Regions from separate parts of the Microbulbifer magnicolonia genome, predicted to be linked through region 2. Evidence: predicted binding sites of a transcription regulator. Region 2 holds the regulator's gene; the other holds the start of a gene.
The links. The regulator LexA, encoded in region 2, represses DNA repair genes until DNA is damaged. The targets are predictions, from matches to a motif close to ACTGTNTNTANANACAGT.
Positions count from the first base shown of each region.

Region 1: the regulator LexA is predicted to act here: its motif matches at 4,419-4,436, upstream of RRF64_RS02560 (VRR-NUC domain-containing protein).

Region 1 is NZ_JAYEFD010000001.1:578,300-584,740, reverse strand. Features, by position in the region: gene RRF64_RS02575 (glycoside hydrolase family 31 protein) at 203-2,641, shown strand; gene RRF64_RS02570 (hypothetical protein) at 3,052-3,249, opposite strand; gene RRF64_RS02565 (SixA phosphatase family protein) at 3,730-4,224, opposite strand; gene RRF64_RS02560 (VRR-NUC domain-containing protein) at 4,569-6,260, shown strand; gene RRF64_RS02555 (ATP-dependent DNA helicase) at 6,278-6,441, shown strand, end outside.
Region 2 is NZ_JAYEFD010000001.1:343,328-349,768, forward strand. Features, by position in the region: gene topA (type I DNA topoisomerase) at 1-2,542, shown strand, start outside; gene RRF64_RS01535 (DUF6586 family protein) at 2,729-3,220, shown strand; gene RRF64_RS01540 (hypothetical protein) at 3,331-3,588, shown strand; gene lexA (transcriptional repressor LexA) at 3,690-4,295, opposite strand; gene RRF64_RS01550 (LOG family protein) at 4,463-5,101, shown strand; gene RRF64_RS01555 (DUF6763 family protein) at 5,130-5,447, opposite strand; gene RRF64_RS01560 (TetR/AcrR family transcriptional regulator) at 5,655-6,287, shown strand.

The DNA.
Region 1 (6,441 bases), 230 kb from region 2:
TTATAAATACGAACATATGCCTGCGATGCAGTTGCGACAAGCGACTTAACAACTAGGGCTATCTCTAAATATCAATGCGTTAGATTATCTGGTTTGACGTATTGGCCCGAATTGCTCAGTACCCGCATAATGTGCCGCTGTCCCCGCGCTCGCGGCGATGCAAGCGAATAACGAAAACTGGATAATTTGGGGGAATGGCGCCGTGAATCTGGCCCTTCGCTTCCTGCTCACCTTCATCTTTGCCCTATTCCTACTGCCGCTGACGGCCTGCGACGGAAGTCGGAGCCGCGCCGCGGAGGTGCGTGCGCAGGACGACGGCAGCTATCTGTTCACCGCGGCGGACGGCCGCCGGTTGCGGGTGCGCGCCTACGGCGAGCATATGCTGCGCCTGCAGAGCGCGCGCGCCGGCGAGGACTTCTTTGCCGACGACCGCTACGAAATGGTGGAGCGCCACGACTGGCCGAGCCGGCTGGCCCTGAGCGAGAGCAAAGGCGAAGTGCGGCTCGGCACCGCCGAAGGCTTAACGGTGATCGTCGACAAACAGAGCCTGGCTGCGCGTTTCGAGGAGGCCGGGCAAGCGCTGCTCGCGGAGAGCGCGCCGGTGAGCTGGCGGGACAACACCATCGCCACCCGCTTCACCTACGATCCTGCCGAGCACTTCACCGGCCTTGGTCACGGCTATTTTGCCCGGGCGGAGAGCCTGGATCTACGCGGCAGGAAAGTTCGCCGCAATTACGGCAGCAGCCACCTCGAGCAGGCGCCGCTGATCGTGCCTTTCTACCTGTCCAGCAAGGGCTACGGGGTATTTCTTAACAGCACCTTCGCCAACACGTTCAACTTTGGCGAGGACAGCAACTACGGCTTCGCCATCGACGACAACGGTTTCGGCGGGCGCATGGACTACTTTTTTATCGCCGGCCCCAAACTCGGCCAGGTGCTAGACCGCTATACACAGCTCACCGGCCGCCCGCGCCTGCCGATGAAGGCGATGTTTGGCCTGCAACTGTCGGACAAGGGTCATGACCACAACTCGGCCACCCCCTCCGACGAGCAGTGGTGGCGGCGCAAGGTCGCGGAACACCGCGCGGCGGGCTTCCCGCTGGATCACCTGGTCAACGACAACCGCTGGCGCGCGGCCGGCGGGCAGCGCTGTGTGTCCAAGCTGGCTTGGGACCCGGAGCGCTACCCGGACCCTGAGGCCTACGGTGCGTGGTTAAAGGCCAAGGGGCTGGTGATGACCCTGGATTTCAACCGCTGTATCGCGCAATTCAGTGACGGTTGGAAAGCGGCGTTCAATCTGCCGGAGTCGGACAATATCGATTTCGCCGACAGTGCACCGGACCTGACCAATGCGGAGTTCCGCCGCTGGTTCTGGGATATCTTTTACCGCACCGCATTCGATCCGGCCCTGGGCTATCCCGGCGAGGCGCTGTGGATCGACGAGTTCGACGAGCAGGGCGCGGCGCCGTTGGATATGGTCCTGGCCAATGGGCGCAGCTCTGCGGAGATGCGCAACTACTGGTTCTTCCTGATTGCCAAGGCGCTGGTGCAGCAGGGCTGGGACAAGTCCGGCATCGAGCGCCGCCCCTTCGTGTGGGTGCGCGGCATGACTGCCGGCGCCCAACGCTATGCCACCCTGTGGAGCGGCGATATCGAGCCCAGTTACAAAGACATGCGCAGCCAGATCCGCGGCATGCAGCTGGCGGGATTGTCAGGCTTCCCGTTCTGGGGACACGACGCCGGCGGTTTCCACGACTGGGAGCGCGGCCTGGGTCCGGATGATCCGATGTATGTGCAGTGGTCCATGGCCTACGGCAGTTTCGCCCCCATTTGGAAACCCCACGGCATGGGCCAGTCGCGCTGGCCGCTGGACCGGCCGCAGAGCGTGCAGACATTCGCGCACTACTACGCGCGCCTGCGCTATGAGCTGATGCCCTATCTATACAGCGCTGCGCACCGCGCCGCCGCGAGCGGCCTGCCGATGGCACGCCCGATGCTGCTGGCATATCCCCGCGAGGAACAGGCGTGGAAGCGCGACCTGCAATACCTGTGGGGGGACGATTTCCTGGTGGCCCCCAACACGGCAGACGATGGCGAAGTGGAAGTCTGGCTGCCCGAGGGCGGCTGGGTGGACTACCACAGCCGCGCGCCGATCGGCGGCGGTCGCGTGCTGAAAGTGCCCGCGCCGCTCGGCACCCTGCCGCTGTTCGTCAGGCAGGGCGCGGTTATACCCAGGCGCGACTACGCGCTGAGCACCGCGTTTGTCGACAAGAGCGTGCTGCTGCTCGAGGTTTATGCCGGAGCCTCCGGCTGCGGCGAGCTGATCGAAGACGACGATGTCAGCGAGGGCTACCGCAAGCGGGGCGAAATTCAGCGCACCGCGCTGCAGTACGACCAGCCGAGCCGCACCCTCACCATCGGCGCCGCCGAGGGCAGTTATCGCGGCGCGCCCACCGAACGCAACTACAAAGTGCGGGTGATCGGCGATCCGGCGTTCGTCTGCGCCGAGATCAACGGCGAGAAACTCAGCGCGCGGACGGACGGCGACAATGCCCTGCTACTCGACCTGGGCAGATACCCACTGCGCGAAACACTGCAGGTGCGCGCCTGTGACCCGCCAATCCTTCAGGCTCGCGACTGATTTAGCGCGCTGAGAGAATCCGCACGGGTTTTTTCAGCAATCCATTTGCCCGGCGCCGGCGGGCATGCGCTCCATGTACCGGCTATTGCTCCGACGCGCGGCGGCGTCGCTGCTCGCAGAATTTGTGGCAGGAACAGGCCCGCTTAATTGTTCTTGTATTACTTGGCAGAGCGGCGACATTTCTCGAATTGATGTGGTGGAAAACGCACAAGCCCAAGTTCTACGATGTGCATCTTCCAGAAGGCAGATTCAAATCCCATGCCGCACTATTGGAAGATATTCCCAGCCTGGGCGATCATCGTGACCAATAGCGAGCATAGATAATCCATTGACAGCTGAGCCAGGCCGACCAAAACGCAAGCCCCCTACCCTAGATCTCGCCTGGCGCGCAGCCGGCCAAACATAAATACTTATGTGTCATCGATATCCATTTGCACTTCCAGACCCTGAACGCGGCGAATCAGTGACGGCTTGACGATGCGGTGCAGGCAATGATCGCGAACGATTGCGGTCAGCCCCTTTGTGGTGTGCAGCGTGGAAATGTATTCCCTGACCCAGCTGCGCGCGTCAGCTTCAGAATTGAAGTCCGCAGAAACCAGTCTCCACAAAAATTGATCCAAACTGATGGAGACTCGGGTCGAGTCTGCATTTTTGCCGTCGATAATCACTGATGCCACGATGAGACCTCGCATAAGTATTTATGCGAATACTACATAAGTATTTATGTGGGCAACACATAATTATTTATGCGGCCGGCACATAAGTATTTATGTGCCTCGGGCGCTGGTGCTTATTTTTGCTCTCACCGATCAAGCTCCCTGCAGTCGCATCCGTGTGGTTCGCACTCTGGTTAGTCTACCTGATCTTCGTGACCCGCCACTTCCCAAGGATTCAGACCTCTCGGTAGATCCCATTCTGGCAATCGTGCCGGCATTGAATCTATGTGCCTGGGGCGGTAACCGGAAAGCCCGATGAAGACGAGGAGCCCTTCCTCTACGCAAACTTATCTGGCCATCTATCAGCTGTTTGAACGTGCGCGCTCGGCACGCCGAATACGCGTGATCAAAATCGGCCTTGAAAAATACAGGTTATTTATGCAGCTTCGGAAAGTCGAAGAGGCGGACGGTACCGCAGGATTCAGCCAGTTCACACCAGCGAGTAATCTTCAAGCCTATATGCAGCACGGCGGCGGTGGGGAACTTGGGCAGCCGCTCGTGGGTAAGGTAATAACCCAAGTCTTCGAGCCCCGGATTGTGGCCGATCACCATCAGGTGTTTCCAGTCGTCGCTCTGTTGCTGCAGAAGGCGCAGCAGCGACTGGTAGCTGGCCCCGTAAAGTTCAGACAGTACCAGTAGTTTATCGCCATCCAGCTCCAGCGTGTCGGCCAGCACCTCTGCGGTATCGAGCGCCCGAACAGCGCCGCTGCTCAGCAGCCGGTCAGGCAGCAGGCCCAAGTCGCGCACTCGCTGCGCCATGGCCGGCAGGTCGCGCTTGCCACGCTTGTTGAGCGGACGGTGGAAATCATCCAGGTCGGGGTTGTCCCAACTGGATTTGGCGTGTCGAATCAGCGTGAGCTTCTTCATGGGAGCGTTCGGTTTGTGTGTTGCCGTTGCAGTATTATTGGTCAAAAAATCCGGAAGCGACTACTGGCGACAGCCGTTCGTTGCTGCCGTCCGCGAACAATTGGGCCCGATTCGATCTGGCGATTCTTTGTGCACCTCGCTGGGCTCTGGGATGGCCGCGTAGTCGCTCCCGGGTTTGTTCCCGTTCCACACATGCTGTATAACCGTACAGCTATCAAGCCCCGACAGAGCTCTTCGACGCACCGCTTGAAATATCCATTCCAATAGCGGCAGTTGCGAAATGAGCTCGGGAACCAATCACAAGCGACTACACAAGCAACTACACAATCGACTAGCAGTACCGTATGACCGATCCCGTTGAACTGGCACCGGATTATTACCTGGCGAACTTCGTCGCCCTCGTCGACTTCGTGATGGCGCGGTATGAATCAATGCTCTCAAAGGGAGAGCGGCAGTTTTACACCGCGTTCCGCGCACTGGACATCAACAGCCAGCGCCTGTATGTGCGGCTGCTGTCGCGCAAGGGGGTGCCCTCCTCAGTGGGCGCCCTATTCCGTCAAAGCAAGCTCATTTACGCCGAGATTGATGATCTACCGCAAGCCGCAGACCGGTTGGTAACGGCGGGCTTACTACAGCGCGATCCGGTATTGCCACTGGAGGAAGTCCTGCCGCTGTTCAGCAAGGCGGAGTTGCTGGCCGCCAGCCCTGTTTCCCTGCCCCGCACCCTCAAGCGCCCGGCGCTGGAGCTGGCACTGCTGGAGCAGCACTCAGAGCCAGCGGTGCTGTTGAACGCACTGCTGGAGACGGAATCCTTGCTGGCGATACAGGCCGCAGCGCACTTTGAAACGTTCAAACTGTGCTTTTTTGGCAACCTCAACCAGGATCTGACCGACTATGTACTGCGGGACCTGGGGCTGTACCGTTACGAAAATTACCCACTGGATCCACAAAGCCTCCCGTTCCAGAGCCGGGCGCAGATTGAACTGCACCTGCGCTATTACGACTGCCTGGCGCAGCTCGACAATGCGCTTGAGACTGGAGTGGACGCGATCCTGGCACTGGCCGGGCGGCTGCCCGCTTTCGGCGCTGGAATCGAGGGCGATGCCACCCTGCTGCGCCGCCTTGACCGCCTCCGTTTGACGCTGGCGCGACAGCTGGAGCGATCGGACGCACTGGAGGCGGCCGACCAGCTGTACCGGCACTGCACGCGCCCACCGGCCCGCGAGCGCCGGGCGCGGATCGCCGTCAGGCGCGGCGATATAGACACCGGCCTGGCCCTGTGCCGCGAGATTCGGGCGGCACCCCACAACGAAGCCGAGCAGGTATTTGCTGAAAGCTTTGGCTACCGCACTGCCAAGAAAGCGGGACGTTCGGAAGGCTGGGAGCCGCCGGCCGGGTACCAGCCGCCGACCCAAACCGCAGTACTGCCGCAGGCTCCGGAACGGGTGGAATTGCTGGCGGCAGCGCACCTGCAACAGGCCTCTCCCGGCGCGGCGGGGGACCGGTGTTTTTACGTGGAAAACTGCCTGTTTAATGGCGTGCTGGGGCTCTATGTCTGGGACATCCTGTTCGCGCCGGTGCCCGGGGCATTCTTCAATCCGTTCCAGGTGGCGCCCAGCGACTTTCGCACACCCGACTTCTATCCACTGCGCCGGGCCGCATTCGAACAGCGCCTGGCCGAACTGGACGGCGACAAGCTCGCGCGACGCGTGTGGCAGCACTATCGGGACAAACAGGGCATTGCCAATCCGCTGGTGGCCTGGGACGCGCTGCCGGAAGCACTGCTGGAACTGGCGCTGGCCCGCATTCCCGCGGACGACTGGCGACGGCTGTTCCGGCGCCTGCTGAGCGACATCGAACATCACCGCGCCGGCCTGCCGGATCTGATCCTGTTCCCGGCAGCGGGCGGCTATGAGCTGGTGGAAGTAAAGGGCCCCGGCGATCGCCTGCAGCAGAACCAGCTGCGCTGGCTGGCCTTTTTTGCCCGACACCACATCCGCCACCGCGTCCTGCATGTGGAGTGGCTGCAGCCTTGAGCGATGCGGAAACTGCCATGCATTGCGCGATAGCAGCCGCAAGCGAAGCAGCGGCCGAGAGCGATCGCCGGCCCCTGCATCTGTCGGTGGGTGAACTGGTGAATTTTGCCTGCCGCCGTGGCGATCTGGTCGGCGACGGCAGCGGCGGACCCACCGCCGAGGAGGGCATCCGCGCGCACCA
Region 2 (6,441 bases):
CAAGGAGCGCGCCCGCCGCGCTGCTGAGACCCGCAAGCTGTCCCCCGAGGACAAAGAGGTCTACAAGCGCAAGAAGAACCGCGAGCAGTTGATCAAGCGCATGGGCATAGACCCGGATCACAACTGGGCCGCCCACTACGAGATACTGCCGGGCAAGGAAAAGGTGGTCAGCGAACTGCGCAAGCTCGCCGCCGAGGCGGACAATATCTATCTGGCGACGGACTTGGACCGCGAGGGGGAGGCCATCGCGTGGCACCTGCGTGAAGCGATCGGCGGAGACGACGAGCGCTACCGTCGCGTGGTGTTCAACGAGATCACCAAGTCCGCGATTCAGGGGGCCTTCAAGGATCCGGGCCGGTTGAACATCAACCGCGTCAATGCCCAGCAGGCGCGCCGCTTCCTCGACCGGATCGTCGGCTACATGGTGTCACCGCTGCTGTGGGAAAAGGTCGCCCGCGGTCTCTCCGCCGGCCGTGTACAGTCGGTGGCGGTGCGCCTGGTGGTCGAGCGCGAACGCGAGATTCGCGCTTTTATTCCCGAAGAGTACTGGACACTGTTTGCGGATACGGCAACCGCCCAGGCCGATGCTCTGCGCCTGGAAGTCAAGAAGCAGGCCGGCGAGATATTCCGCCCGACGAATGAAGAGCAGGCCAGTGCCGCCACCAAGGCGCTGCAGGCCAGCGAGTTTGTGGTCGGTGCACGGGACGACAAGCCCACCAGCTCCAAGCCGACAGCGCCCTTTATTACCTCTACCCTGCAGCAGGCCGCGAGCAACCGCCTCGGCTTCAGCGTCAAGAAAACCATGATGTTGGCCCAGCGCCTGTACGAGGCCGGGCATATCACCTATATGCGTACCGATTCCACCAACCTCAGTAAGGAAGCGGTGGATTCGGTGCGGGAATTTATCGGTGAACAGTTCGGCGATAAATACCTGCCGGAGTCCCCCAACAGCTACAGCAGCAAAGAGGGGGCCCAGGAAGCGCACGAGGCAATTCGCCCGTCGGATGTCCGCATACAGCCGAATATGTTGTCCGGGGTCGAAAGGGATGCGGAGCGTCTGTACAACCTGATCTGGCAGCAATTCGTCGCCTGCCAAATGACGCCGGCCCAGTTCACTTCCACTTCCATCGTGGTCAATGCCGGTGATTTTGAGCTGCGCGCCCGTGGCCGTGTGATCCGTTTCGACGGCTTCCTCAAAGTGGCGCCGCCGGTCAGCAAGAAGGACGAGGACCTGGTGCTGCCGGATGTCAAAGTCGGCGAAAAACTGGCGCTGAAGAAGCTGGAACCGAAGCAGCACTTCACCAAACCGCCGGCGCGCTACAGCGAGGCGGCACTGGTAAAAGAGCTGGAAAAACGCGGTATCGGCCGCCCGTCTACCTATGCTTCGATTATCTCCACCATCCAGGATCGCGGCTATGTGCGCCTGGAAAACCGCCGTTTCTATGCGGAGAAAATGGGAGATATCGTTACCGATCGCCTCAGCGAAAGCTTCAAGAACCTGATGGACTACGGCTTTACCGCAAACCTGGAAGAATCCCTGGATGCGGTGGCGGACGGCGAAAAGGGCTGGAAAGAACTGCTCGACGAATTTTACGAAGATTTCTCCGGGCGACTGGAAAAGGCCCAGGCCGCCGACGGTGGGATGCGTCGCAACACACCGACCGACACAGATATTGCGTGCAGTCAGTGCGGTCGCCACATGCAGATCCGCACAGGGTCAACCGGGGTGTTCCTCGGCTGTTCAGGCTATGCGCTGCCGCCGAAAGAGCGCTGTACCAACACCATGAACCTGGTGTCCGGCGATGAGGCCGTGGACGCGGACAAGGACGAGGAAGCGGAATCCCGCCAGTTGCGGGAGAAGCGCCGCTGTGCCAAGTGCGGCACGGCCATGGACAGTTATCTGCTGGACGAGCACCGCAAGTTGCATATCTGTGGCAACAACCCGGATTGCAGCGGCTACGAGGTAGAGCAGGGCACTTTCAAGATCAAGGGTTACGACGGACCTTTGATCGAGTGCGACAAGTGCGGCAGCGATATGCAGCTGAAATCCGGCCGTTTCGGCAAATATTTCGGGTGCACCAACGAAGCCTGTAAGAATACCCGCAAGCTGCTGAAGAATGGGCAGCCGGCGCCGCCGAAAATGGATCCTGTACCCATGCCGGAGCTGCCCTGCGAGAAGGTGGACGACCACTATATTCTTCGCGACGGCGCTTCCGGGCTGTTTCTGGCAGCCAGCCAGTTCCCCAAGAACCGCGAGACCCGCGCACCGCTGGTGAAGGAATTGCTGCCGCACCAGAGCGAAATTGATCCGAAGTACAGCTTCCTGTTCTCTGCGCCGACGGAAGATGACCAGGGGCGCGATACCGTGGTCCGCTTCAGCCGCAAGACCCAGGAACAGTATGTGCAGTCCGAGGAAGAGGGCAAGGCCACCGGTTGGCGGGCTTTCTACCGCGACGGCAAGTGGCAGATCGATGCCGGCAGCAAGACCAGCACAGCCAAGCGCAAGCCGGTGCGCAAGAAGGCGGCGGCGAAACGCAAATGAAGCCCGCACTTGTCACAATCGTCCGTAGCGAGGCGGTTCCAGAGTACGGCATGACTGGCTGTCGCTAATGGAGGAGCGCGCAGGCATACTTGCCGTATGTCGAGCCGGTCCGACGCCTCGGCTCCGACCGAGTGAAAACCAATCAGGGCGTGCTGTTGGGCCGCCGCAGTAGGAGGATTGCGACAAATGCGGGCTAATCCCTATACCGGCTCTGTCGCCTCGGCACTGCGCAAGAGCGAGCTGTTACTGCAGGCGGGTGGCGGCGCACCCCTGCAGCGCGCCGCGTTACAGGAGGCGGCCGTGTTCCAGTTGTGGCGGGCCTATCGCGCCTTCCTCGCGGAGTTGGCCTTCCAGCTGCAGCTGAACGCGGAGCCGGAATCCGCCCAGGCGCTGGGCGAGCGCGCTCGCGCATTCGGCAAAACCAGCAGTGAGGCGGCGGAGCTGGAGGGGCTGGCCGCGGACCCCGATAGCTGGCTCGCGGGATTGCAGAGCTCATGGGTGCAGCTGTGGAGTTTTTCCGGCGAAACTGATCGCAAACGCGAATCCGCCAACCTGATCCCGGCACAGAATCTTTCCGCACCCGGTCCGGTGCAGCTCACTGATGATTTATTGCGCGACTGGCACTCTGCCCTCAATGAGCTGGTGCGACGTCAGCGCGCTCAGTCGGAAGAGTGGTAGCGGGCCGCCTTCGCATTTCCCGAGCGCCGCCGGCCAAGTGCAGCGCTGAAACTCCCGGGATGCCTGTGGTACACTGCGCGCAAACTGATGTGCTGCGAAGGGAGAAGCGAATGTCCTCCGAGACCTTTGAAATTATCGAGCTGGCCAATGGTGATGTGGCACTGCGCCGCGCCGGCCACAAGGAGGACCCGCTGGTGCGCATCCACTTTTCAGCGGAGAGTCTGCAGTTCCTGCGCGATCACAAGGTTGCGATTGCGCGCGCCATGCTGGAGGCCGGCATCGAAGCTGTGCAGAATATAGACGATCTGGAGCCGGGTTATCTGGACGAAGACGACGAGCTGTTGCCGATCAATCACACGGTGCACTAATCGATCAATACGCAGCCAAATAGAACAATGTAGGAGCGGCGACCGCCATCCCTGGCGGTCGCCGCTCCTGCAAATCCAGTGCGAAAAAGCCGCGCCTGCGGTCAGGGGCTCTGGCGAATCACGCCCACCGCCAGTCCTTCGATCGCGAAACTCTTATCCCGCATATCCACTTGAATCACGTCGAAATCGTCGTTTTCCGGCAGTAGCTGTACCGTGGCCTGGTTGCCTTTGCGCCGGAATCGCTTGACCGTCACCTCATCCTCGATGCGCGCCACGACGATCTGGCCATTGCGCACCTGATCGGTTTTCTGTACCGCCAGCAGGTCGCCGTCGAGAATGCCGGCATCGCGCATGCTCATGCCGTGTACCCGCAGCAGGTAATCCGCCGGCGGGTGGAAGAAGTCCGCGGGCAGATTGCAGTAGTCCTCGATATTTTCCTCCGCCAGGATCGGATTGCCCGCGGCCACCCGGCCGACAATCGGCAGGCCGGTCTGGTGGTCCGGGATGCGGATGCCCCGCGATGCCCCGGCGACCATTTCAATGGCCCCCTTGCGCGCCAGTGCCTTCAGGTGCTCCTCTGCCGCGTTGGGCGAGCGGAAACCCAGTTCCTGAGCAATCTCCGCCCGGGTGGGCGGGTAGCCGGTTTCGTCCAGATAGACTTTGATCAGTTCCAGTACCTGGGCCTGGCGTGCAGTGAGATTGGTCATAGGGGTTACCTGGTCTGTTTCTGTATTTATATACAGTTGCTGGGATTATATACAGATTTCGAGGTCGCGCAATGCTCGCAGTGATGTCGCAAATCACTGCTACATTGAAGGGGAAGGAATAAAGCGAAGAAGAGCTCGTAGAATTACGCGACAACGAGGGAATAATAATGCTAGACGCGAAAATGCCCGAGGCCTGGCGCGTACTGCGCATTCAGTCCGAACTGGTGGATGGCATCGAGCGCCTGATCGCGCTCAGTGGCGCCGTCACCGTTTTTGGCAGCGCGCGTTTCCCGGAAGACAGCCCGGAATACCGGCAGGGCGTCAGGTTGGGCGAGTTACTGGCCGCGGAAGGTATTTCGGTGATTACCGGGGGCGGTCCGGGATTGATGGAAGCCTGCAATCGCGGCGCCTACCCGCAGCCGGGCGCCTCCATAGGGCTCAATATCGAGCTGCCATTCGAACAGAAGGCCAACCCCTACCAGGATATCAGCCTGCACTTTCGCTACTTTTTTGTGCGCAAGTTTATGTTCGTAAAACATGCGGTGGGTTTCGTCGGGCTGCCGGGGGGTTACGGTACGCTCGATGAGTTGTTCGAGGCGCTGACACTGGTGCAGACACATAAGGTGCGACGTTTTCCGATTGTACTGGTGGGTAAGCGCTATTGGTCCGGCTTGCACGACTGGTTGGTGGACACGGTGCTCGAACGGGGCTGCATCGATGCCTCCGATCTCGACCTTTTCCGCATCGTCGATACCGTGGATGAGGCCGCGGAGGTGATCATCGAGTACATCAAGGAGAGGGAGTAGGGCGTCTCTGCGCTATTTCCCTGCGCATTTAAAAGGGAGATTCATCGGTGCCGATAAAACTCTCGCCTTCCACCGTATCCAGCGGGTTGAGATAGAAATCCACCCCGCTTGCACTGGAGTCCTGTTCAGTCACACTCAGGCCGTAGGCGATATTGGCGTCCTCGGGCGGTGCGGCGCCGATCACCGGCAAGCTCTGCCAGTGATCGAGCTCGAACTCGTCCAGAGTGCCGTCGAGGTACTGAACCTCCACCGTCTGCTGCAGCTCGTCAATGGCCACCACCTCGAACAGCTGGCCGCTGTCCAGGTCTTCAAACCAGTTGCCGATCTCCGGTTGCAAATGTGCCATGGCAGTTTGCCCCCTGTTGTTTTCCTCTCAATCTAGTGTATGGCCCGGATTTCTCCCAGAGCGCTTGCTGCGGCGCTCTCCGACTGCGACTTGTCTTTGCGCTAAGCCCCGGGAGGGCCGCCCCGCGGCAACGGCATCAGCGGTTGGCGCGAAATGTGCTAATCTGGCCAGTGCTAAACAACTGTTTTAAATGGTGGTTTGAACTCTATGAGCCAGACGGATACTGTCAGTCGAATTCTGGATGCGGCGGAAGTGCTGTTTGCGGAACGCGGTTTTACCGAAACTTCCCTGCGCACCATTACCAGTACCGCCGGCGTCAACCTGGCCGCTGTAAATTACCACTTCGGATCGAAAAAAGAACTGATTCAGGCGGTATTCGAGCGCTTTTTGACGCCTTTTACCGATGCGTTGGCCCGCGAGCTGGATCGGCGTGCCGCCGCTGGCGGCGCTTTAACGGTGGAGGATCTGCTCGAGAGTCTGTACCGGGTAGGGATGGGCAGTCTCGCCGAACAGGGCAGGGACCCGCAGCGCTTCATGCGGTTGCTGGGGCTTGCCTACACGCAGTACCAGGGCCACCTGCGGCGCTTTATAGTATCCCGGTACGGAAACAGCTATCGCCGCTTTGCCGGTCTGCTCGCCCAGGCATTGCCGGGACTGGATCCGGTGACCTTCTACTGGCGTCTCTACTTTATGCTCGGCGCGACCATCTTTACGATGTCGAGCTATGATGCGATCGAGGCTATCCTGAGAGAGGATTTTGGCGCCCAGAGCACCTTGCCCGAAACCCTGGAGCGACTGGTGCCCGCGGCGGCGGCAATGCTTAAAGTCAATGCGGAATGAGGAATGCGGAATGCGGACTCGCGAGCGACGGAGTGCCATAGGAGCGGCCGTTGGCCGCGAACAGGCCGATAGGCGCCTGGACTGCATGGCCGCGGCCGATGGCCGTCCCGATGACAAGGAATCAGCCCGCGCATTCCGCATTCCGCATTCATCA